One region of the Mesorhizobium sp. M4B.F.Ca.ET.143.01.1.1 genome, then DNA from elsewhere that is predicted to be linked to it. Evidence: predicted binding sites of a transcription regulator. Region 1 holds the regulator's gene; each other region holds the start of a gene.
The links. The regulator HrcA, encoded in region 1, represses chaperone genes, less so after heat shock. The targets are predictions, from matches to a motif close to GTTAGCACTCNCNNNNNGNGAGTGCTAAC.

Region 1 (7,929 bases):
GTCGATCGGGGGAGAGGTGGCTCGGCGAAGCCGAGACGGAGTGGGGGTCGACCAGCGTAAGGTTTCTCAGGACCGGCCGTCCCCGTAAATAACACGCCAGATGGTGCCGTTGCCGTCCTCGGTCAGGATCAGCGCACCGTCCTTGGCGACGGTGACGCCGACCGGCCGGCCCCAGACGTCGTCGTCGGAGATGACGAAGCCGGTGGCGAAATCCTCATACTCGCCGGTCGGCTTGCCGTCCTTGAATTTCAACCGCACCACCTTGTATCCGGTGCGCACGCCGCGGTTCCAGGAGCCGTGCAAAGCGACGAAGGCATCGCCCCTGTAGTCGGCCGGGAAGCTGCCGCCCTCATAGAAGGCGATGTTGAGCGGCGCCGAATGCGCCTGCAGCAGCACGTCGGGAACGGTGACCTTGCCGGCAAGATCGGCGCGCGCGCCCGCGTGTCGCGGGTCCTCGTTGGCGCCGATATAGTACCAGGGCCAGCCGTAGAAGCCGCCCTGCCTGACCGTCGTCGCGTATTCGAACGGCACGTTGTCGCCGAGTTCGTCGCGCTCGTTGACGACGCACCAGAGCGCGCCCGTCTGCGGCTGCACGGTCATGCCGGAGCAGTTGCGCAAGCCGGTGGCGAAGCTGCGCCGGTTGCTGCCGTCCGGATCGAAGGCCAGCACGTCGGCGCGGCCTTCCTCCGGGCCCCAGGTGGCGCCGAGCGGCGCCGACGTCGCCCATTGCTCGAGCCCGCCTTCAGGCTCGGCGGCCATGTCCTCGGCGACGTTGGAGCCCGATCCGACCGACAGATAGAGCGTCTTGCCATCAGGCGAAAAGGCGATGTCGCGCGTCCAGTGATGGTTCGCGGGGATTTCCGGGACGATGGTTTCCGGCATGCCTTCGGCCTTGAGGTCGCCGTCGCGATAGGCGAAGCGCACGACGCTGTTGCTGTTGGCGACATAGACCCATTGCGGTTTGTCGCCCGGCGGATAGAAGGCGATGCCGTAGGGCCGGGTCAGGCCGGTGGCAAAGATCGCCTCCTGCGCCGGCCTGGCGCTGCCTTCGGCGAGGCGATAGACGCGGATCTGGCTGGCCTTGCTGTCGGCGACGAACAGGTCGCCGTTGGGCGCCGCGCGCACGACCCGCGGATTGTCGATGCCCGACGCGACGAGTTCGATGGAAAAGCCTGATGGCACGAGCGGCCTGGCGCCTTCCGGCCGATCCGCCACGCCGGCGCCGTTCGACACGGAGCGGCTGACATAGGGCTTTTGCAGATCATCCGGCCTGATCAGCCGGCGCACGCCAGGCCTGTCGGCCTTCCAGTCGCCGAAGGCCTTCTTGCCGGTCAGCACCGGCTCGCCGGCCTGCTGGGCAGAGGCCGTCGTTGCAAGCAGCAAGGCGGCAGCCGCAAGGCCGGCAAATCGGATCATCCTGGCCTCCAGGGGTTTCGGCGCCGCACGCGGCGCCGTCGCGAATAGTGAACGGGCGGATGCGGCGGTCGTTCCGCCTGGGACATCAGGCACACGCCGATTTGAGGGATGGTTTCAGCTGCCTTCGGCGTAGAAATCATCGTCCAGGCGCTTTTCCAGCTCGACCAGATCGGCCGGCAGCGGCAGGCCCATGGCGCGCAATTCCTGCAGCTTCTCGCGCAGCTGCTCCTGAATCTCGTGCTGGTCCTCGGGCTGGTTGACCATTTCCTCGAGCAGCAGGCTGATCTGGGCCTTGAGCGATTCCAGCGCCATTCTTTTGCTCCCTTGCTGCTTGTGCCTTCCACGGTGTGTTGAGATCCAGGTCAGGCCGGTCTCACCCGGATCACACCTTACCGCAACATGCGCGAAATCAGCTGCGCGGTATAGTCGACCATCGGCACGATGCGGGCGTAGTTCAGCCGCGTCGGGCCGATGACGCCGAGCGCGCCGACGACGCGGGCATCCTTGTCGCGATAGGGCGCCACCACCAGCGACGAGCCCGACAGCGAAAACAGCTTGTTTTCCGAGCCGATGAAGATGCGCACGCCCGGCCCTTCCTCGGCGAGATCGAGCAGCTGGATCAAGCCGTCCTGCGTCTCCAGATCCTCGAACAGATGCCGCAGCAACTCGATGTCGGCCTGGGCGGTGACGTTTTCGAGCAGATTGGCGCGGCCGCGCACGATGAGGCGCGCCGGCAGGCCGCTTTCCGCGCCGGCCCAGACGGCGAGGCCCTTTTCGACCAGATCCTGCGACAGCGTGTCGAGGGCCGCCCTGGTCTCGTCCTTGATGCGGGCGATCTCGACGCGCGCCTCGGCCAGCGTGCGGCCGCGGATGTGGGCGTTGAGGAAGTTGGACGCCTCGTGCAGCTGCGAGACGGTGGTGCCGGCGGGCAGGTCGACGACGCGGTTCTCGACATCGCCGTTCTGCGACACCAGCACGGCCAGCGCCTTGGTCGGCTCGAGCTGGATGAATTCGATGTGCTTCAGCGCCACCTCGTTCTTGGCGGCGAGCACCAGGCCGGCGCCGCGCGACATGCCCGACAGCATCTGGCTGGCCTCGGTCAGCATGTGCTCCAGCGACGCGCCGGAGCCGGAGGCGCGCACCTGCGCCTCGATGATGCGGCGCTCGTCGTCGGAGAGGTCGCCGAGCTCCATGAAGGCGTCGACGAAGAAGCGCAGGCCGGTCTGCGTCGGCAGGCGGCCGGCCGAGATGTGCGGCGCGTAGATCAGGCCGAGATGCTCGAGGTCGCTCATCACGTTGCGGATGGTGGCGGGCGACAACGAGGAGGGCAGGATGCGCGACAGGCTGCGCGAACCGACGGGCTCGCCATCCCTGAGATAGGATTCAACGATGCGCCTGAAGATGTCGCGCGAGCGCATATCGAGCGATTGAAGCACGGGCGACTGCGATGCCGGATCGACTGCCTTGGTCATTCGAGCCAAAAACCTCCGGTTCAAATATAGACTTAGCCGGTGCCCGCGCAACCCGGTCCATTTTCCTTTGCGCCATGCGCCGCATGCGTCTACAAGCCGGCCACGAATCCTTAAGAACCAGAGACAAGAGGCCTCGATGCGCCCCTCCAAACGCCAATCCGACGAAATGCGCGCCATCTCCTTCGAGCGCGGCGTCTCCAAGCACGCCGAAGGCTCGTGCCTGGTGAAATTCGGCGACACGCATGTTCTGTGCACGGCCAGCCTGGAGGAAAAGGTGCCGGCCTGGATGCGCAATTCCGGCAAGGGCTGGGTGACGGCCGAATACGGCATGCTGCCGCGCTCGACCGGCGAGCGCATGCGCCGCGAGGCCTCCGCCGGCAAGCAGGGCGGCCGCACGCTGGAGATCCAGCGGCTGATTGGCCGTTCCTTGCGCGCCGTGGTCGACCTGCAGGCGCTGGGCGAACAGCAGATCACCGTCGACTGCGACGTGATCCAGGCCGATGGCGGCACCCGCACCGCCTCGATCACCGGCGGCTGGGTGGCGCTCCATGACTGCCTGCGCTGGATGGAAGCCCGCCAGATGGCCAGCGTTTCCAAGGTGCTGAAGGACCACGTCGCGGCGATCTCCTGCGGCATCCATGACGGCCAGCCGGTCATCGATCTCGACTATCTCGAGGATTCCTCGGCCGGCACGGACGCCAATTTCGTCATGACCGGCAAGGGCGGCATCGTCGAGATCCAGGGTACTGCCGAGGGCGAGCCGTTCTCGGAGGACCAGTTCGCGGCGCTGATGAACCTGGCCAAGAAGGGAATTTCGCGCCTGGTGAGTTTGCAGCAGATGGCGGTGGCGTAGGTTTTCGAATGCCGAGCCTGGGCCCCCCTCTCTGGCCTGCCGGCCATCTCCCCCTCAAGGGGGGAGATTGGAAGCTTCCACGCCGGCCCCCATCTGGCTACGCCGGTGATTGGCTGAGGCAATCGATACAGCCAATCTCCCCCCTTGAGGGGGAGATGCCCGGCAGGGCAGAGAGGGGGGCTTCGTGATACCCTCCGCGATCCTTGAATCGGCGCTCTACGTCACAGACTTGCATGGCGCCGAAGCCTTCTATTCCGACATCCTCGGCCTCGAACTGATCGCCAGGGTCGAAGGCCGCCATGTCTTCTTCCGCTGCGGGACCGGCGTGCTGCTGCTGTTCAACGCCGAGGCGACCAAAATCCCGCCGGCGCCGGACGCCAGGCTGAAGGTGCCGGCGCATGGCACGGTGGGCGAGGGCCATCTCTGCTTTGCCGCCAGCGCCGACGAGATCGCCGGCTGGCGCGAGCACCTCGCGGCACGGAACATCGCCATCGAAAGCGACTTCGAATGGCCGCAAGGCGGGCGCTCGATCTACTTTCGCGACCCCTCGGGCAATTCGATCGAATTCGCCGAGCCAAGGATCTGGGGCCTGTGATGCATTCTTTGAACGGACACAAGATCGTCGTCGCCAGCCACAATGAGGGCAAGCTGCGCGAGTTCGCCGACCTGATGGCGCCGTTCGGCTTCGAGGCGAAATCGGCCAAGGAATACGGCCTGCCCGAGCCGGACGAGACCGGCACGACGTTCGAGGAGAACGCCTACATCAAGGCATATGCCGCGGCCAAGGCCACCGGCCTGCCGGCACTGTCCGACGATTCCGGCCTCTGCGTCGACGCGCTCGACGGCGCGCCCGGCGTCTACACCGCCAACTGGGCCGAGACGCCCGACGCCAGCCGCGACTTCGGCATGGCCATGCAGCGCACGGAAGTGGCGCTGCAGGAGGTCGGCGCGGCCGAAGCTGCGCAGCGCACGGGCCGTTTCGTCGCGGTCATCTGTCTGGCGTTTCCCGACGGCGAGGCCGAATATTATCGCGGTGAGGCTGAAGGCACGCTGGTGTGGCCGCCGCGCGGCACGCTCGGCTTCGGCTACGATCCGGTGTTCCTGCCCAATGGGTTCGAAAAGACCTTCGGCGAGATGAGCGCCGAGCAAAAACACGGCTGGAAGCCGGGCCAGCCGACGGCGCTGTCGCACCGCGCCCGCGCCTTCCAGAAATTCGCGCGCGCCAGGTTGGGATCGGCCTGAGATGCTGCTCGACCGCAGCCCCGGCTTCGGCGTCTACATCCACTGGCCGTTCTGCGCGGCCAAGTGCCCCTATTGCGACTTCAACAGCCATGTCCGCCATCAGCCGGTCGACCAGGAGCGTTTTGCGCGCGCGTTCGCGACGGAGCTGGCGACCATGCGCGCCCGCACCGGACCGCGCGAGGTGACCAGCATCTTCCTCGGCGGCGGCACGCCGTCGCTGATGAAGCCGGAGACGGTGGCCTCCGTGCTGGATGCGGTGGCGAGGAACTGGACGGTGCCTGATGGCATCGAGGTGACGCTGGAGGCCAACCCGTCCTCGGTCGAGGCCGAGCGCTTCCGCGGCTATCGCGCCGCCGGCGTCAACCGCGTGTCGCTCGGCGTACAGGCGCTGAACGACAAGGACCTGCGCTTCCTCGGCCGGCTGCACAATGTCGAGGAGGCGCTGCATGCCATCGGGCTCGCGCGCGAGATCTTTCCGCGCCTCTCCTTCGACCTGATCTATGCGCGGCCCGACCAGACGCCGGAGGCTTGGCGAGCCGAGCTCGAGCAGGCCATCGGCCATGCCGCCGACCATCTGTCGCTCTACCAGCTCACCATCGAGGAAGGCACGCCGTTCCACGCGCTGCACGCGGCGAAGAAGTTCACCATTCCCGACAACGACCATGCCGCCGATCTCTACGCGCTGACGCAAGAGGTGACCGCCGCGCATGGGCTGCCGGCCTACGAGATTTCCAACCACGCCAGGCCTGGCGCGGAAAGCCGGCACAATTTGACCTACTGGCGCTACGGCGAATATGTCGGCGTCGGCCCCGGCGCGCATGGCCGTTTCGTCGAGAACGGGCGCCGCACGGTCACCATCGCCGAGAGGATGCCGGAAACCTGGGCAAATCTGGTCGAGGCCAAGGGCCATGGCGTCACCGGCGGCGAGATTTTGACGCGTTCCGAGGAAGCCGACGAGTTCCTGTTGATGGGGCTGCGGCTGGCCGAAGGCATCGATCTTGCGCGCTACGAGGCGTTTTCCGGACGCGGCCTGTCAAGCGCGCGACTGGCGGTGCTGCAGGAAGAGGGGCTTGTCGCGCCGGTCGGCAATTCCCGGCTGCGCGCCACGACGGCCGGCATGATCGTGCTCGATGCCGTGGTGGCGGACCTGGCGCGCTGAGCATGATCCCGAAAAGTGGAAGCCGGTTTTCGGACAAGATCATGCTTGAGTAAAAGCCCTTGAAGAACATCCTCTTCGTATGCGGCCAGAACCGCTTGCGCAGCCCGACGGCCGAGCAGGTGTTTTCCAAACGAAGGGATATCGAGGTCGCCTCGGCCGGCACCAATCACGATGCCGACAATCCGCTGACGCATGAGCTGGTCGCCTGGGCCGACATCATCTTCGTGATGGAAAAGGCGCACCGCGCCAAGCTGCAGAAGAAATTCAAGGCGAGCCTGAAGCGGGCAAGGGTCATCTGCCTCGACATTCCGGACAATTACGAGTTCATGGACCCGGAGCTGGTGCGGCTGCTCGAGGCTAAGGTGCCGCGATATCTGTAAAGAAGCGGTGTGCCAGCGCTGATGGCGCAGCCAATCTCCAAGCCCTGCCGATTGCGCTTCTGGTGGTGCGCGTTTCGCGGTATCCGGTTAACGCACTTGCGGACAGAAAACCGACAAGGCCACCCGAAATGAACCTGACCGCTTCTTCCTGGCAATTCTGGGCGCTGCTGTCGGCGGCTTTCGCGGCGCTGACGGCGATTTTCGCCAAGGTCGGCATCGAGACCATCAATTCCGATTTTGCCACCTTGATCCGCACCGCCATCATCCTGGTCGTGCTCGCGGCCATTCTCGCCGCCAGCGGCCAGTTCCAGCCGTTGGCATCGATCTCCGGAAAAACGTGGCTGTTCCTCGGTCTTTCCGGATTGGCTACCGGCGCCTCGTGGCTCTGCTATTTCCGCGCGCTGAAAATCGGCAACGCGGCGCAGGTGGCGCCGATCGACAAACTAAGCGTCGTGCTTGTGGCGGTGTTTGGCGCGGTCTTTCTCGGCGAGCGCCTCTCCGGAGCGAACTGGCTTGGCGTCGGCCTTATCGCGGCGGGGGCGGTGCTGGTCGCCTATCGGGGCTAGCGGCACGCCTTCGCGGCTGTTCCTGGTTTCGAGACGGGTGATGAAAATATCGAAGCGATTGGGCATCGTCCGGTCAGTGCTCCGTCGTGCTATCGGTTGCGGCCTTGAGCCTGGTCTTCGGCCGGCGGCGCAAACGCCGCTTGCCGGCCTCGGTTTTACCGGCGGCGTCATCGGCGCTGGCCGGCAGGCACTTGTTCCTTCGCATGGCGAAACGCTTGCGGCCCGCATAATAGGGCTCGAAAACGTCCTGAATCTTCAGGCTATCCATCCTGTGCCTCCCCGAGACTCACACATGCGAGACTCACGGATAAAATTCGCCGGTGACGGTTTCGTTCCGCACTATGGCAAAGGCATGGCGGGCGACATTACTTCGTCGTCACGTTTTGCAACCGGGCATCAGCCGTGCCAAACAGGCTGCATGGAGGACCAAGGGTGACCGGCGACAAACGCAGCTATGTGATCGGGCAGACCGAGATCGCGGCGCGGCCGCTCGCGCCGGCGCTCTATCTGGTGGCGACGCCGATCGGCAACCTCGCCGACATCACGCTGCGCGCGCTGGAGACGCTGGCCGCCGCCGACATCGTCGCCTGCGAGGACACGCGCGTGTCGCGCGTGCTGCTGGAGCGCTACGGCATCCGCCGCCGCACCACCGCCTATCACGATCACAATGCACCCGAGGCCGGACCGAAGCTGATCGCGGCGCTCGAGGCCGGGCAGAGCGTGGCGCTGATCTCGGACGCCGGGACGCCGCTGGTCTCCGATCCCGGCTACCGGCTGGTCGGCGAGGCGCTCGACCGTGGCATCCGCGTCGTGCCGATCCCCGGCCCGTCGGCGGCGCTGG
Region 2 (7,929 bases), on a different contig from region 1:
ATCCTGAAGTGCGGTCCGCACCACCTTCACCGGATCGATGACGCCCTCGTTGTAGAGGTCGCCAAACGCGTTGGTCTGTGCGTTCCAGCCCCAGCCGAATTCCGGCCTCTCGCGTAGCTTGCCTACGATGATCGATCCTTCCGCGCCGGCATTCTCGGCGATCTGTCGCACGGGCGCTTCGATCGCCCGGCGCACGATCTCGATACCGTGCTTCTGGTCCTCATTCTCGGCCTGAACCCTGTCCAGTGCCTTGGCCGCACGCAGAAGCGCTACGCCGCCACCCGGTAATACGCCTTCCTCGACCGCAGCGCGCGTCGCATGCATGGCATCGTCTACGCGGTCCTTGCGCTCCTTGACCTCGACCTCGGTCGAGCCGCCGACCCGGATGACGGCGACACCGCCGGCGAGCTTGGCTAGCCGCTCCTGCAGCTTTTCCTTATCGTAATTGGAGGTCGTCTCCTCAATCTGCGCCTTGATCTGGCTAGCGCGGCTCTGGATTTCGCTCTTCGAGCCGGCCCCGTCGACGATGGTGGTGTTCTCCTTTTCGATCACCACCTTCTTGGCGCGGCCGAGCATCGCCAGCGTGACATTCTCAAGCTTGATGCCAAGATCTTCCGAGATCGCGGTCCCGCCGGTGAGGATGGCAATATCCTCCAGCATCGCCTTGCGACGATCCCCAAAGCCGGGCGCCTTGACGGCAGCGACCTTCAGGCCACCGCGCAGCTTGTTGACGACCAGTGTCGCCAACGCTTCGCCCTCCACATCCTCGGCGATGATCAGCAGCGGCTTGGATGACTGAACGACAGCCTCCAGCACCGGGAGCAGTGCCTGCAGATTAGACAGCTTCTTTTCGTGGATAAGCACATAGGGCTCTTCCAACTCGACACGCATCTTGTCCTGGTTGGTGATAAAATACGGGCTGAGATAGCCACGGTCGAACTGCATGCCTTCGACGACTTCGAGTTCGGTCTCGGCGGTCTTGGCTTCCTCGACCGTGATGACGCCCTCATTGCCGACCTTTTGCATGGCTTCCGCAAGGAAGCGGCCGATCTCGGCGTCGCCATTAGCCGATATCGTACCAACCTGGGCGATCTCGTCGTTTTTGGTGATCTTGCGGGCATTGGTCTTCAGCTCAACCACGATGGCTTCGACGGCCTTGTCGATGCCGCGCTTCAGGTCCATCGGGTTCATGCCCGATGCAACCGCCTTGGCGCCTTCGCGAACGATCGCCTGGGCAAGCACGGTCGCGGTGGTGGTGCCGTCGCCGGCGATGTCGTTGGTTTTCGAGGCAACCTCGCGGACCATCTGCGCGCCCATGTTCTCGAACTTGTCCTCAAGCTCGATTTCCTTGGCGACGGTGACGCCGTCCTTGGTGATGCGCGGGGCGCCGAACGACTTGTCGATGACGACGTTGCGGCCCTTGGGGCCGAGGGTCACCTTCACCGCGTCCGCGAGGATGTTGACGCCGCGCAGCAAGCGCTCGCGGGCATCGGAATGAAATTTGACTTCCTTGGCAGCCATTGGATCACTCCTTGTCTGGGCAGTTTTCATTGACTTGATTGAGGGTTCTATCGAAGCCCCGGTCAGGCGGCCTTCTTGACCGCCGCAGCATTCTCGATCACGCCCATCACGTCGCTTTCCTTCATGATGAGCAGGTCCTCGCCGTTGAGCTTGATTTCAGTGCCGGACCACTTGCCGAACAGAATGCGATCGCCCGCCTTGACGTCGAGAGGCGTGAGCTTGCCGCTCTCATCTCGCGAACCAGGTCCGATGGCGATGACCTCGCCCTCCTGCGGCTTCTCCTTGGCGGTGTCGGGGATGATGATGCCACCGGCCGTTTTTTCATCGGCCTCGATGCGGCGGACCAGGATACGGTCATGCAATGGACGGAACACCATATCGTTCTCCTTCTGGACAAACAGATTTTTGAGGTTCTTCCACACCGGACCGGCAATATCGGATCGGTGCGGGGTGCGGCGACCCTCGCGGGCATCGCGCGCATATCGAGCTAGTTCTGCGACTTTTCGGTTTCAAGAGGTTCGGCAGAATTTTTTGGCACTCGCACCAATCGAGTGCTAGTGACATGAAAACATGTGGCTAATTTGGATTACAGCCGCGCATTCCCGCTTGAATTTTCCGACGAAGGAACAAAATAATCCGAGCCCTCGCCGCCGGCGATGGCCTCAAAACAGGAGTCTGACAAAGGAGCTTTTGGAAAGACGGAGGACCACGATGGACCGACACAATCCCAAGCCGATCATTCCTTCTCTTGTTCCCGAAACATCCGACCTCGCGCTCGACCGTTTGTTGTCGCCGGCGCGCCATTTCACCCATCCAGACGACGTCCTTAAGGAGGATACGCTCGACATTCAGGAGAAGCGGGCGATCCTCTCGTCCTGGGCCTCGGATGCCTGCGCGGTGGAATCCGTTCCGACGCTGCGCCGACCGCCGGGAGCCGAGCAGACGATCACCTTCGATCAGATCATGGATGCCCTATGCCGGCTGGACGACGCAAACCGCCCGATCCCGGCTGAGAGTGGCCACAGGCACATGTCTGACCGCCTGGACGCCTGATGTCGTAAGTCAAGGAGACGCATATGGTCACTGCGGTCAGCAGGGAATTCCTCCTGCAGATGGAAGGCTACGGCCTGACCACGGCCGAAATCCACTACCATTTTCCTGACCACCCGAGCCTGCTTCAGCTCTATGTCTGGCAGGAATACGATCTTGCGCCGAACTTCCCGGAGCTGAAAGGCTTTCTCGACTATTGGGAAAGCGAGCTGGACGGCGCGCTGCACTCCGTGCGCGTTGCCCACCACCGGCTGATCAAGCCGTCGGAATGGCGCGCCGTCGACGGGGTCATTGCCATCCAATGAAGCTCTCGGGCCGCAGGGCGCCGATCATCCGTGGTTGGCTTGACTTGCGAGGAGCGCGCGCTGCCGGCAGAACCAACCCAGCCCGCCTTGCCGCCCTGAGGAAGGCCTTGTGCGCATCGCGTGCGCTGCGCCATCCGTCCAGCGCGTCGCGGCAGGCGCGCGCGGCAGCACGCCAACTCCCTCCGCGCGCCCAATGGGGCCACTGCTGGTCCAGGCATTCCAGTGCCTCGAAGCTGCTGGCGACCTTGCGCGAGGCGGGGGAAAATTCCAGGGTAACAGGTTCGGGAAAACGAACGTCGTTCATCACTTCCTCCGTTTTTCACGTCTTTTGCCAGCAAGCAATCGTCCTGCTCGGGGCGCCAAGGAGCTCTTGCCGCATCGGAGCGCTCAATCGTCCTTGTCGGCATCAAGGAGGTCGATCAGTTCGGCGACGCGCGTGCCCGGCAGCGGCCGTCCTTCGCCCATCAGCGCCTCATCGCCGTTGAGCCAGGCCCAGGCCTCACTGAGTTCCTCGAATGAGGCGCCGGTGGACAAGATATCGGCGATGAGCGTTTCGTCCATCGGCCCAAGGACCGAGACAACGTCCTCACGTGTCATTATCATCGTTGACCTCCCTCCATGTCCGGAAACGGACGCCACCACGGGCTTCTCGATGGCATCCTCGACGCCATCTGGGTCAAGGGCGTAGGGCTAGCAGCTACGGGGCATCGCATCCATGGGCTGGTCGCCCGGTCCCGATCCGCATCGGCAGGAAGCCTATCTGGCGGGGGCAATTTCTTCCTTGCCAACTCGCATTCCCAGCCAGCGCTCCAAGGACTGGCGCTTCGTCGTGGTTTCAGATGATCAGAGAGATCCGAGGCCATGTCGCTCTCCGCTTGGACTGATCCTTTTCGCGATCGACCGGATGCTGCGGCGGTACGGAGACCGCCGCTGCGAATTTCAGGCATCAGTTTCCAAAGAGTGGTCCGCGCCGATCTTCGGCCCTGTCATCCATGACGGCGCCACGGGGACATCCTCGATAACCCCGACCCTGCGAGCCCAAGTCGTAAAGGTTTTGTGTGCCGCCTCGACAGACTTCCCGCCGTCGTAAGCGGAACAGCACGTTTCAGATGCCGCCGCGTGAAGAAGGCCACGTCTTTCGACCGGCCATTCCTCAAGGAACTCTATGGCATCCATAACACAGTCGATCCTTCGGAGAACGAAGCCGTCGTCCCTCACAAAAATCGGCTGCTTGAACGTTCCACTTTCCATAGCAACCTCCTTCTGGCCGTGGAGCGCATACGAGACCCATTCGCGGGAATAGCCGTGCAAGGACACGCACAATTTCCGCTGTGACGCGACGGGTCACAGAAAAAATATTGGAAGTGCCTCTTTTGAGTTCAAGAGATTGGCACACCGGGTTTCCACCCTTCCGCGGCGGTTTGACTGGCTTCCGATTCAATGACCCTCCGCCCGAAGAAATCCGCAGTGCCGGCTAGCCGCGCCCAATTCATTTTCCTTTGGCTCGCAGCTTGCCGCCCTGAACCGAGGGTGGGAGGATCTGGTCTGGGCTTCCTGTCACGAAGACAACGACCATGCCCCTTGCCGCGTGACAGTTCCGATGCGATCTGCGTGGCGTTCTGCATCATTGTATCCCTCCCCGATTGGCGAAGGACGGCGGCGGCTCAATCCGCCGCCGCCCCAACTGCCTCAGTGCTTGATTTCGATGCGCTTCGCCTGGGACTGCGCTTTCGCGGTCTTCGGCAGCGTGACCGTCAGCACACCGTTGTTGAAGCGGGCGTCTATCTTGTCCTGCTCGACCTCGTAACCGAGGCGGATACGGCGCTCGAAGCGGCCGTAGTAGCGCTCCGAGAACTGCCTGTCCTTATCTTCCATCTCCGAGCGCTTCTCGCCCTTCAGTGTCAGCACGCCATCGTCGAGCAGGACCTCGATGTCCTTCTCCTCCAGACCGGGTACTTCGGCGGTCACCTTGACCGCCTTCTCGCCGTCGGAAATCTCGACGCTCGGCCAGCCGCCGCCGAAGGAAGAAGCCCTGCCAAAGGCCGGCAGGCTGGAATCAAAGCCACGGAACACGTCGTCGAACAATCGATTCACTTCGCGATGCAAGGACAGGAACGGATCGCGATCATTGTCTCGAAAGACGCTCGGAAGCTGGTCGCCATTGCCACGGCTCCACGGAATAAGATCACGGACACTCATATGTCGTCTCCTTCTGTTCGGTCATGGATTACAATACTTTCCGGCGCGCCGGGCCCATCGTCCGGCGCCTTGTCCAGTCGGTCACCGGACAGCGTCAGGCAGCCTGGGTGTCGGCCTCGATCTGCCTCGCCTCGGCTTTCGGCTTTGCCTTGACGCTACCGATTTCGATGCGGCGCGGCTTCATCTCTTCAGGAATCTCGCGCTTGAGATCGATCGTCAGCAGACCGTTCACGAGGCTGGCGTTCACGACCTTGACATGGTCAGCCAGTTCGAACCGTCTACGGAAGGCCCTTTCGGCAATGCCGTGGTGCAGGTATTCGGCATTGTCTTCCGCGGGCTTCTGGCCGGACACCATGAGCATGTTGTGCTCCTGGGTGATGTCCAGCTCATCCTGCGAGAAGCCGGCCACCGCCATGGTGATGCGGTAGTCGTCCTCCCCTTTTTTGGCGATATCGTAGGGAGGCCAGTTGTCGACTGTCTCCACACGGCTCGCGGCTTCGAGCGCGTTCAACATTCGGTCGAAGCCGATGCCCGACCGGAACAGGGGGGTGAAGTCGAAAGTGTTTCTCATAGCCACATCCTCCTTTGAGCAACATGGGTACAAGCTTGCTGTCGGACGCCTTCTTGCATCCGTCCGACAGGCCGGTCCCCTAAATGGGCCTCCGGCATTTTACGATTTAGTTAGGCGATTTCGCCATTCAAGGTCTGAAAGGCAGTCTGCCTGCTTAGTCCGCTCGGGAAGGTCTTGGCGGAATGCCAAGGCGGAGAGGTATCGATCTTCAAGACTATGCCGCGCCACGGGATTGCGGCGCATTGCGGCTGGTGACCTCGGGGCGGCGGCCGAATGGCCGTCGCCCCGAGGTCGATTGCTTATCAGACGTGCAACGGTCTCCCCGTGGTTTTGACTGGCGTCATCGTTCCGTCTTCCACCAGGATGTCCTTCTTCCCCGCGAACCGCACGAGAATGCCGCGCGCGGTCTCTGCGTCGATGTCGCCGGCCAGCGCGGCTTTGCAGGCGCGGATCGCCGCCTTTTGCTCCGGACTGTTGCCACACCAATCCGTGACGAACTGGTAGGCATCGACAACGGAGTTCAACTGCCGCGGAAAACCAAGCCCGACCCAAACGCGAACGGGCTTTTCGAAAGGCTGGGAAAGCATCATTTCCTCCCTCCGAACAGTCAGGCGGCAACGCCGCCGGTCTGGCCCATCTTCGCGCCGGCCATCCAGGGCATCGCCGTTGTAACATCCTCGAGGATTTTCACCGACCGGGCAAAGCCGGCGAACGCGTCGCGGGCGACTTGCAAAGGCACGCTGCCGTCGAAGGCGCGGCAGCATGCCCGCTTCGCGGTCTCATAGATTATGCGGCGCCGGTGCGAGGGCCATTCATCAAGGAAATCGAAGGCATCCTCAAGGCAGGCTATTTCCTGAATGAGACCTTCCGCGGCTCTCACGAACACAGGGCTTTCGAATGTTCTCTCGCTCATAGAAACCTCCAATTCTTTGAACGATTTCGGGTTGTTGACGATGGTCGCCCCAACGAACGGCGGCGACCTGCGGCCGATTTCCAGCGTCAAGATCGGATGATCACAGTCGCAAAATTTCTGGGAACCTAGCTCTCGATAATGTCGCAAGCGAGCTCGGGGAGGGTCTTCGTCGAGCGTGCCGATGAGCGCCGACGCCTCGCCAAGCGTATCTGCCGGTAGGTAGTCCATTCCATTAACGAAAGAGCCAAGAACGAAAAGGTTGGCCTCCAAGGCCAATTGGCTGGTTCTGCACCCCTTCGCCTATTGGCAGAAGGTCGAGCCGTTGCGGCGTGGGCGCGTGTTCGGCATCGCTGCCCGGTCCGAGCACGGTCTTGAACGGGTCCACACACGGCCTTGCGCACGGTCGAGGAAGATAGGGAACACCGAAACGCCCTGGCTGCGGAAGTCATCCACGTTTTTCATGACGGAATAACGGTCCAAGCCGATTTGTTGCAGCCATCTCCAAGTGAAGAAAAGTCTGAGGCGGCCCGTCGTCTTCCACAAAGCGACGGGTCGCTCTCATTCGTGGCCACGGACCCGAGAGAATGAGGGTTGCCACTGTCCTATAAGCGCGACGCGGCAATTTCGGTTCCGAACAATTTTCCGACAAGTCGAATATATTAGCATCCGCTTGACCAAGCCGCCGATTGCACCAGAGTCAGCGTTTGGCGCTGTCGCGATCGGCCGCTGTCCGCGCTAGGAACATTTCCGTAACTTGTGGCAGGTTGCTTTTCAGCCACTCAGCCATCGCTTCCTCTTCCCGCAGATTCTGCTCGCAGACGCGGACGATCTGGGCTTCGCCCTCCGCATTCGCAGCAGCGATGAGGATGGTGTAAGAAGCGATTTCCATGTGCTCGAACGTGTAGCTGGCCAATGATCCCTTCATGACCTCGTCGCCGGCGAACACGCCGCTGAGCGACTGCGCCATCGCGGTCAGCTTGCCGCCGGCGTCCTTGAGCATGGAAGACCCCTCTTCAAGACCGTCCAGGCAGGTTCTCAACCGCTTGGCCTGCTCTCTGGTCTCTTCCAGGTGGATGCGGATTCTATCGCTGAGGTCGGGGTAGCTCTCGATGCGGCTCAATTGGCCCGATAGCATGGTCTCGGCTTGTTCTTCCATGGCGTGAGCATCCCTCAGCCATTGGATCAGCCATTCGCGCGATTCGGACATTGCTTGTCTCCATGATTTGATCGGAGCCAAACGTCTGCTGATGCGGTTTGTTCCTGTAGGTCACCGCCGAAGCGAGCCTAGTTCGCTTCCCAAAAATCCTTCAGCGAGGCGTGGCGAAGTTTCTCCTCCCCCTTCAGGAATTTGACGCGGCCGACCAGCCCCG
Region 3 (7,929 bases), on a different contig from region 1:
CGAAGGTGGCGCCGGCGGTGACCGAGGTCGAGGTCGGCCCGATCACGGCGAGCTTGGCCGTGGCGCCGGTCTGCGGCGCGGTGAGCACGATGTTGCTGTAGCCGGCCGCCACGCAGAAGACATAGCCGTTGCAGCTTCCCGAGCTCGATTTGGCCTTGCCCGACAGCACCAGCGTCACATCGGTGCCGCTGATGCTGATCGTCGAGCCGCCGCAGCTGGCGCTGCCGCCTCCGCTGCCGCCGAGCGCGAAATAGCCGTCCACCGTGTAGATGCCGGCGCCGAGCAGGATGGCGCCCGAGCCGATGAAGTTGCCTTCGATGTCGTGCTGCGCCGTGGCCGGCACGACAAAGCAGCTGCCGCCACCGCCGCCGTTCACATTGCCGACCACCTGGAACACGCCCGAACTGGTGGCGTCGGCCAGGATAGTCTTGGAACCGCCGCCGAGCGTGATGGCATCGCCATTGCTGCCGGGGCCGATCTTGTAGCTGTTGGCGGTGCCGGAGCCGAAGGTCAGCGTCGCGCCGCCGGTGTTGTTGAAGCCACCGGGCAGCTCGAACGTGCTCGGCCCGCCAAAGGTGAGCGTGCTGGTGTTGCAGAGGCTGACACGCGCGGTGCCGCCGCAGGTGTTGTCGCTGATGCCGATCTTGAAGGTGCCGGCGCCGAAGGTCGTGGTGGCGCCGCCGCCGGTCGTCAGGCCCTTGGTGAAGTTGAAGGTTCCGGCGCCGAACGTCGTTATCCCGGCGGTCGTCACCTGCTTGCCGAAATTGTAGGTGCCGGCGCCGAAGGTCGTGGTTCCGGCCGTGGTCAGCGTCTTGGCGAAATTGTAGGTGCCGGGGCCGAATTTGGTCGTGGCGCTGGTCGTGAGGTCGCCGGCGATGTTGTAGACGGTGCTCGCAGCACCACTGGTGGCGAAATTGAGGTTGATGCCACCGCCAATGGTGATGGTGCCCAGGTTGACCGTGGTCTTGCTGCCGCAATTCAGCGTCCAGGTCGAGGTCGCCGATGCCCAGCTGGCCGTGCAGCCGAGCGTGGTTGCCTGGCTCTGCGTCGAGCTCTGGTTCCACGCGAAGGCGATATCGCTGCCGGTGGGGGTGGTCGGCGCCGTCGGCGCGCTCGTCGTCGAAAGCGCCGCCACGGTGGTGATACGGGCGACGGCGGCGGCGACGGCCGTGTTGCCGGCCAGCGGATCGGCCGTGTACTTCTTGGAGATCGTGCCGGTGATGCCGCTGCAGGGCTGGCTTGGTGCTGTCGTCGAATTGTAGTTGACGCCGATCGCCGAGATGGTCGTTCCGCAAGGCACCGTCACCGTGTTGTTCGACGAGACCGTGCATTTCGGCGCGCTGATCTTGGTGCCGCCGGAAAGCGTGATGCCGGTCTGGGTGCCGTCGAGCGCCAGCATGCAGCCGGGTGTCGACGCCGCCGCACCGACTTCTGCGATCGAGTTGGCGTGGATGTTCAACTGCTGGCGGTCCTGCAGCACCCGGGCCAGGATCAGCGATTTCGGTGTGTTGATCGTCACCGAAACAGCTTTCATGCCGCTGGTCTTCGGCGACGTCACCAGCGAGGCCTGCACGTCGGCCGCGGGCACCCCGTTGAGGACGGCGACATTGACCGCCGTCGCCTTCATCTGATCGGTGGACTTCGTCGCGTTGTAGGCAAGCGCGCCGGCAAACGCCGAGAGGTCGGCGATGCGCTGGTTGTCGGAGCGCTCGACCAGGGCTCCGCCATATTCGGTGACCAGCGCCGCCATGCCGATGAGCAGCGGCAGCACCAGGGCCGAGATGATGAGGACGTTGCCGTCGCGGCTACGCGAAAACCGCCGGAAAATCTGCATGAGGCTGACCTGAAGAACGCTGCAATCTCGAGCAACCTTGCGGTGCTCCGTTCTTTAGTAACCGTGAATGTGTTAAAATTTATTGTCCTACAATTTCTGGCTCGCGTCACAAGCGCTTGATCGAAATAGCTGATTTGGTTGCCAATTTGCTCAGGAAAGAGTCAGCATGCAGGACTTAGAGCAGCAAGGGCCTTCGCCGAGGCAGCGTTAGCGACAACGAAAAAGGGCGCCTTTCGGCGCCCTTTCCGTATGCTTCGCGAGAGAGGCTGGATTAGAAATCCATGCCGCCACTCAAGCCCGCTTGCGGGCTTGAGCATTGTTAGTTGATGGGCGTGCTTTATGGACTTCTTAGAAGTCCATGCCGCCCATGCCGCCCATGCCGCCGCCGGGCATGCCGCCGGGCATGCCGCCAGCCGACTCCTTCTTCGGAGCCTCGGCGATCATGGCTTCGGTGGTGACCAAGAGGCCGGCGACCGAGGCCGCGTCCTGCAGGGCGGTGCGAACGACCTTGACCGGGTCGACGATGCCCATGGCGATCATGTCGCCATATTCGCCGGTCTGGGCGTTGTAGCCGAAGGTGGCGCCCTTGTTGTCCAGGATCTTGCCGGCAACGATCGAGGCTTCAGCACCGGCGTTGGCCGCGATCTGGCGGGCCGGAGCCTGCAGCGCGCGACGCACGATGTTGATGCCGGCGGCCTGGTCGGAGTTGGCGCCGGTGGCCTTCAGGTTGCCCGAAGCGCGCAGCAGGGCCACGCCACCGCCGGCGACGATGCCTTCTTCCACGGCCGCGCGGGTCGCGTTGAGGGCGTCATCGACGCGGTCCTTCTTTTCCTTGACCTCGACTTCCGTCGCGCCGCCGACGCGGATCACCGCGACGCCCCCCGCCAGCTTGGCGAGACGCTCCTGCAGCTTCTCCTTGTCGTAGTCCGAGGTGGTCTCCTCGATCTGCTGCTTGATCTGGGCGACGCGGCCCTGGATCTCGGCCTTCTTGCCGGCGCCGTCGACGATGGTGGTGTTCTCCTTGGAGATCGACACCTTCTTGGCGCGGCCGAGCATGTTGAGGCCCACGTTCTCGAGCTTGATGCCGAGGTCTTCCGAGATGACCTGGCCACCGGTGAGGATGGCGATGTCTTCCAGCATGGCCTTGCGGCGGTCACCGAAGCCCGGCGCCTTGACGGCGGCGATCTTCAGGCCACCGCGCAGCTTGTTGACGACCAGCGTGGCCAGGGCCTCGCCTTCGACGTCTTCCGAGATGATGAGCAGCGGCTTCGAAGTCTGCACGACAGCCTCGAGCACCGGCAGCATGGCCTGCAGGTTGGAGAGCTTCTTCTCGTGGAGGAGGATGTAGACGTCCTCGAGATCGGCAACCATCTTGTCGGCATTGGTGACGAAGTAGGGCGAGAGATAGCCGCGGTCGAACTGCATGCCTTCGACGACTTCGAGCTCGGTCTCGGCGGTCTTGGCTTCTTCAACCGTGATGACGCCTTCGTTGCCGACCTTCTGCATCGCTTCCGCAATCATGGCGCCGACCGACTCGTCGCCATTGGCCGAGATCGTGCCGACCTGGGCGACTTCCTCGGAGGTCTTGATCTTCTTGGCGGCCTTGCCGAGCGCCGCGACGACTTCGGTCACGGCGAGGTCGATGCCGCGCTTCAGGTCCATCGGGTTCATGCCGGCGGCAACCGCCTTGTGGCCTTCCTGGACGATCGACTGCGCCAGAACGGTCGCCGTCGTGGTGCCGTCACCGGCGATGTCGTTGGTCTTCGAAGCGACTTCGCGGACCATCTGCGCGCCCATGTTCTCGAACTTGTCCTCAAGCTCGATTTCCTTGGCGACGGTGACGCCGTCCTTGGTGATGCGCGGGGCGCCGAACGACTTGTCGATGACGACGTTGCGGCCCTTGGGGCCGAGGGTCACCTTCACCGCGTCGGCGAGGATGTTGACGCCGCGCAGCATGCGCTCGCGGGCATCACGGGAAAACTTTACGTCTTTTGCAGCCATTGTAAGCTCCTGTCAGGGGTTCGGGTCGAACCCGCAGATTCAAGATTCAGTTGACGGTGAGGCCGATGTTCAGCCGATGATGCCCATGATGTCGGATTCCTTCATGATCAGAAGGTCTTCGCCATTGAGCTTGACTTCGGTGCCGGACCACTTGCCGAACAGGATGCGGTCGCCGGCCTTGACGTCCAGCGGCACGAGCTTGCCGGCCTCGTCGCGGGCGCCGGAGCCGACGGCGATGATCTCGCCTTCCTGCGGCTTTTCCTTCGCCGTATCCGGGATGATGATCCCGCCGGCGGTCTTGGATTCGGATTCGACCCGGCGAACGACCACGCGGTCATGAAGCGGGCGGAACTTGGACTTTGCCATTAGTGTCTTCCTCGATGAGAACGGTGAGAACTGTTCCTCCATCCGGCGAAGCCGGATATGAGTTAGCACTCACGCAAGGCGAGTGCTAACGTGGCGCTGAGATAGGCCGGAGGGTTTCGAGAGTCAAGGCGCGCGCAAGGAGCGAACCGCGCGAAATTTTTCCCGACCCGCATTCGCACGAGGAACGCGGTCTTTCGCCGACGGGATCGCGGAGGAATATATCGGTGCCCCTTAACGCCTCGGCGCGCGCAGCACCAGCAGCGGGCATCGCTCTCCGCAAAGTCTCGTGAACGGCGACGATACGATCCGCCGCGAACCTGTTCCGGTTCCCGACGAGCTTCGCGCTATAAGGCGTGAACTTGGTTTCGATTATGGCAAGTTCGATTTCGTCATGCATGAAGGCAGGGCGGTGCTGCTCGATGCCAACAAGACTCCTGGGCGAGCCAGGCGCCTTTCGAGCTTCGTCGCCGCCGGCAATTCAAATCTCGCCGACGGCTTCGAAGGGCTGATCCGCCAGGTTACCTAGATATTCATGCCGCCCGAGACTTCGATGCGCTGGGCGTTGACCCAGCGATTGTCCTGCGACAGCAGGGAGGCGATCATCGGCCCGATGTCGTCGGCGACGCCGGTCCGGCCGAGCGCGGTGACGCCGGCCACCATGCGGTTGATCTCGGCATTGTCGCGCACATGACCGCCGTTGAAGTCGGTGGCGATTGCGCCCGGCGCCACGGTGTTGGCGGTGATGCCGCGCTGGCCGAGTTCCTTGGCGAGATAGCGGGTGAACACTTCGATCCCGCCCTTCATCATCGCATAGGCCGACGAGCCGGGTGCGGCGAAGCGGGCGAGACCGCTGGAGATGTTGATGATGCGGCCGCCGTCATTGATCAGCGGCAGCAGCGCCTGGGTGAGGAAGAACACGCCCTTCAGGTGGGTGTTCATCAGCGTGTCGAACTCCTCCTCGGTCGTCTCGGCGATCATCTTGCGCAGGCCGGTGCCGGCATTGTTGACGAGATAGTCGAAGCGGTCGCGCTGCCAGGTCTCCTCCAGCGTCTTCTTCAACGCCTCGGCGAAGGCGGGGAAGGTGGCGATGCCGCCGGTGTCGAGTTGGAGTGCTGCGGAGCGGCCGCCGGCAGCCTCGATTTCGGCGACAGCCGCCTCAGCTTCGTCGGCGCGCGAGTGATAGGTAACGATGACGTCGACGCCCTTGCGGGCGAGGCTGAGCGCAGTGTTGCGGCCGAGGCCGCGGCTGCCGCCGGTGATGAGAGCGATGGGCCGAGTGGTCATGGCGAGAACTCCTTCTGTTTTGGATGGAGATGCATATACTCGCCTTGCTGGACGATATAATCGGGCACGGATTGCCAACACTATTCAGCTTGTGCGAACAATCGCTGATGGACAGGTTCGACAGCATGCGGCTCTTCACCCGCGTCGTGGAAAGGCGCAGCTTCACCGCTGCCGCCGCCGATCTCGGTCTGCCGCGCTCCAGCGCCACCGCCGCGATCAAGCAGCTGGAGGAGCGCCTGGGTGTGCAGTTGCTTCGGCGCACCACCCGCCACGTCACCACCACGCTCGACGGCGACGCCTATTACCAGCGCTGTATCGGCATCCTCGCCGACATCGAGGATGCCGAGGGCGGCTTCGGCGCGCATGAGGTGCGTGGGCGGCTCAGCATCGACATCAACGGCAACCTGGCTCGCACCGTCGTCATCCCGGAACTGCCGGCGCTGCTCGCCCGCTATCCTGGGCTCAGCTTGCATATCGGCGAGGGCGACCGCCTCGTCGACCTCGTGCGCGAGGGCGTCGACTGCGTGGTGCGCGCCGGCACGCTGCCGGACAGCGACATGATCGCGCGCCGCATCGGCATCGCGCGCGAGGCGACGCTCGCCAGCGCCGACTATGTCGAGCGCCAGGGCCTGCCGCGTGACCTGGACGAGCTGGCTGGCCATGTGATGATCGGCTTCGTCTCGTCACGCACCGGGCAGGTGATGCCGCTGGAATTCACCGTCGACGGCAAGGTGCGCGAGATCGTGCTGCCGTCGCGGGTCACGGTTTCCAACTCCGACACGGCCGCCACGCTGGTGCTCCAGGGTTTCGGCCTCTACCAGGCACCGCGTCGCCGTTTTACCGATGACATCGAGGCCGGTCGTCTGGTCGAGGTGCTTCCAGACAATCCGCCGACGCCGACGCCGATCTCGGTCCTTTATCCGCGCAGCCGCCAGCTTTCGCCAAGGGTGCGGGTGTTCGTCGACTGGCTGGTGGAGATTCTTGGGCCAAAGCTGGATCGTTGACGCCGATCAGAGGAACAGCCGCAACTGCGTGTGGATGATCGACCGGTAGTCATCGATCGTGCGCCGGCTCTCCGCTTCATCCTGCGTCAGCGCCAGCCGCACCACGCCGCCGGCAAGCTGGAAGACCAGGAAAACCACGCGTCCGAACGCCTCGCGCCGCTCCGGCTCAAGCATCGGGCCGACATGGTCGCAGAACATTTTCGCCTGCTGCCTGGTCTCGGCGATGTCGAGGTTCTGCAGCGCCTTGTCGGCCTGGATCGCGTTCTGCAGGTCCTGGATGGCCGGATCCGCCGCCACGCGGCTGTAGTAGTCGTCGAGCAGCCGATCCGCGGCCGACGTCACATCGTCCACCCCGCGGATCCCGGCGATGATGGCGCCGAAGCGCGCGCGGCTCTCCTCCGCGAAGCGCTCGTAGAGCATCGCCAGGATTGCCGATTTGTTGGGGAAATAGTGATAGACGGTGGCGATCGGTCCGCCGGCCAGCGCACCCACTTCCTTCATCGTGACGGCGTCGATGCCTTTCTCGCCGATCAGCCGCATGGTCGTCGAAAGGATCGCGTCGATGCGTTCGCGGCTGCGCTCCTGCTTCGGCCTGCGCCTGGGCGCCGTCGCCAATCGCCTTGCTTCGCTCATTGCGCCCGATCCTCTCGCGAGAGGTCCAAAATTCCGGTTGACAAGAAACATGATTAACTATCAGTTTCCAGAAATGCTGACAGATTGTCAGTTTTTTGGCGATGCGGCAAGGACGTTGAGGAGGCGCCTTTGGTTACACAAGCCGGCGAGACGGACGGCGGCGACTGGCTGGTCGGCAATCCAAGCGGCCTGCAGCTCGCTTCGGCGCTGTGGATCGGCTCGGTCGGCCTGCTGATCCTCGGGCTTCAGCCGGTGCTGCTCGGCGCGCTCTACACCGAAGGCCATGTCACCGGCGACGAGCTGGCGCTGGTCGCCACCGCCGAGATGATCGCCATCGCCGTCGGCTCGGGCGTCGTGGCCATGGCCCTGTCGGCCCGCAACATGCGCTGGAAGAGCGCCATCCTCCTGCTCCTGCTGGCGGCGGCCAACTGGTGGACGGCCTATGCCGCCGGCGCCAACGCGCTGATCGGCGCACGCAGCCTGGCCGGGCTTGCCGAGGGCGGGCTGGTCGCCGTCGCCACCGAGCTGATCGCCCGGTCGCGCCGGGCCGAGCGCATCGGCGGCTATTTCGTCACCGTGCAGACCTTGGCGCAATGCGCGCTGGCGCTGACCCTGGCGCTCTATGTCGTCCCGGTCGCCGGCGCGTCCGGCGGCTTCCTCGCCCTCGGCGTGGTCTGCCTCGCCTCGCTGGCGGTCGCCTGGATCGTGCCGGACGACTATGCCGACCTGCCGAAGGAAGAGCATTTCGCCAATGTGCTGACGCCCGGATCGATCGCCGCGCTGCTCTCGATCTTCTGCTACTTCATG

Region 2: EN786_RS35520 (co-chaperone GroES) is a predicted target of HrcA. The motif match lies at 2,052-2,080, and genes of this name have one in related genera.
Region 3: groES (co-chaperone GroES) is a predicted target of HrcA. The motif match lies at 4,263-4,291, and genes of this name have one in related genera.

The regions. Positions count from the first base shown of each region.
Region 1 is NZ_SRSR01000023.1:11,007-18,935, reverse strand. It holds gene EN786_RS32910 (sorbosone dehydrogenase family protein) at 67-1,416, opposite strand; gene EN786_RS32905 (hypothetical protein) at 1,531-1,728, opposite strand; gene hrcA (heat-inducible transcriptional repressor HrcA) at 1,806-2,888, opposite strand; gene rph (ribonuclease PH) at 3,025-3,741, shown strand; gene EN786_RS32885 (VOC family protein) at 3,926-4,336, shown strand; gene rdgB (RdgB/HAM1 family non-canonical purine NTP pyrophosphatase) at 4,336-4,983, shown strand; gene hemW (radical SAM family heme chaperone HemW) at 4,985-6,142, shown strand; gene EN786_RS32870 (low molecular weight protein tyrosine phosphatase family protein) at 6,202-6,522, shown strand; gene EN786_RS32865 (EamA family transporter) at 6,651-7,088, shown strand; gene EN786_RS32860 (hypothetical protein) at 7,162-7,356, opposite strand; gene rsmI (16S rRNA (cytidine(1402)-2'-O)-methyltransferase) at 7,521-7,929, shown strand, end outside.
Region 2 is NZ_SRSR01000037.1:4,897-12,825, reverse strand. It holds gene groL (chaperonin GroEL) at 1-1,521, opposite strand, end outside; gene EN786_RS35520 (co-chaperone GroES) at 1,584-1,898, opposite strand; gene EN786_RS35515 (hypothetical protein) at 2,233-2,574, shown strand; gene EN786_RS35510 (usg protein) at 2,598-2,876, shown strand; gene EN786_RS35505 (DUF982 domain-containing protein) at 2,860-3,180, opposite strand; gene EN786_RS35500 (hypothetical protein) at 3,264-3,479, opposite strand; gene EN786_RS35495 (DUF982 domain-containing protein) at 3,816-4,193, opposite strand; gene EN786_RS35490 (Hsp20/alpha crystallin family protein) at 4,566-5,075, opposite strand; gene EN786_RS35485 (Hsp20 family protein) at 5,170-5,646, opposite strand; gene EN786_RS35480 (DUF982 domain-containing protein) at 5,949-6,236, opposite strand; gene EN786_RS39590 (DUF982 domain-containing protein) at 6,254-6,787, opposite strand; gene EN786_RS35470 (DUF892 family protein) at 7,257-7,766, opposite strand; partial or broken gene EN786_RS35465 (ATP-dependent DNA ligase) at 7,844-7,929, opposite strand, start outside.
Region 3 is NZ_SRSR01000009.1:65,102-73,030, forward strand. It holds gene EN786_RS22150 (pilus assembly protein TadG-related protein) at 1-1,834, opposite strand, end outside; gene groL (chaperonin GroEL) at 2,183-3,835, opposite strand; gene groES (co-chaperone GroES) at 3,905-4,201, opposite strand; gene EN786_RS22165 (hypothetical protein) at 4,488-4,727, shown strand; gene EN786_RS22170 (SDR family oxidoreductase) at 4,724-5,485, opposite strand; gene EN786_RS22175 (LysR family transcriptional regulator) at 5,593-6,489, shown strand; gene EN786_RS22180 (TetR/AcrR family transcriptional regulator) at 6,496-7,122, opposite strand; gene EN786_RS22185 (MFS transporter) at 7,252-7,929, shown strand, end outside.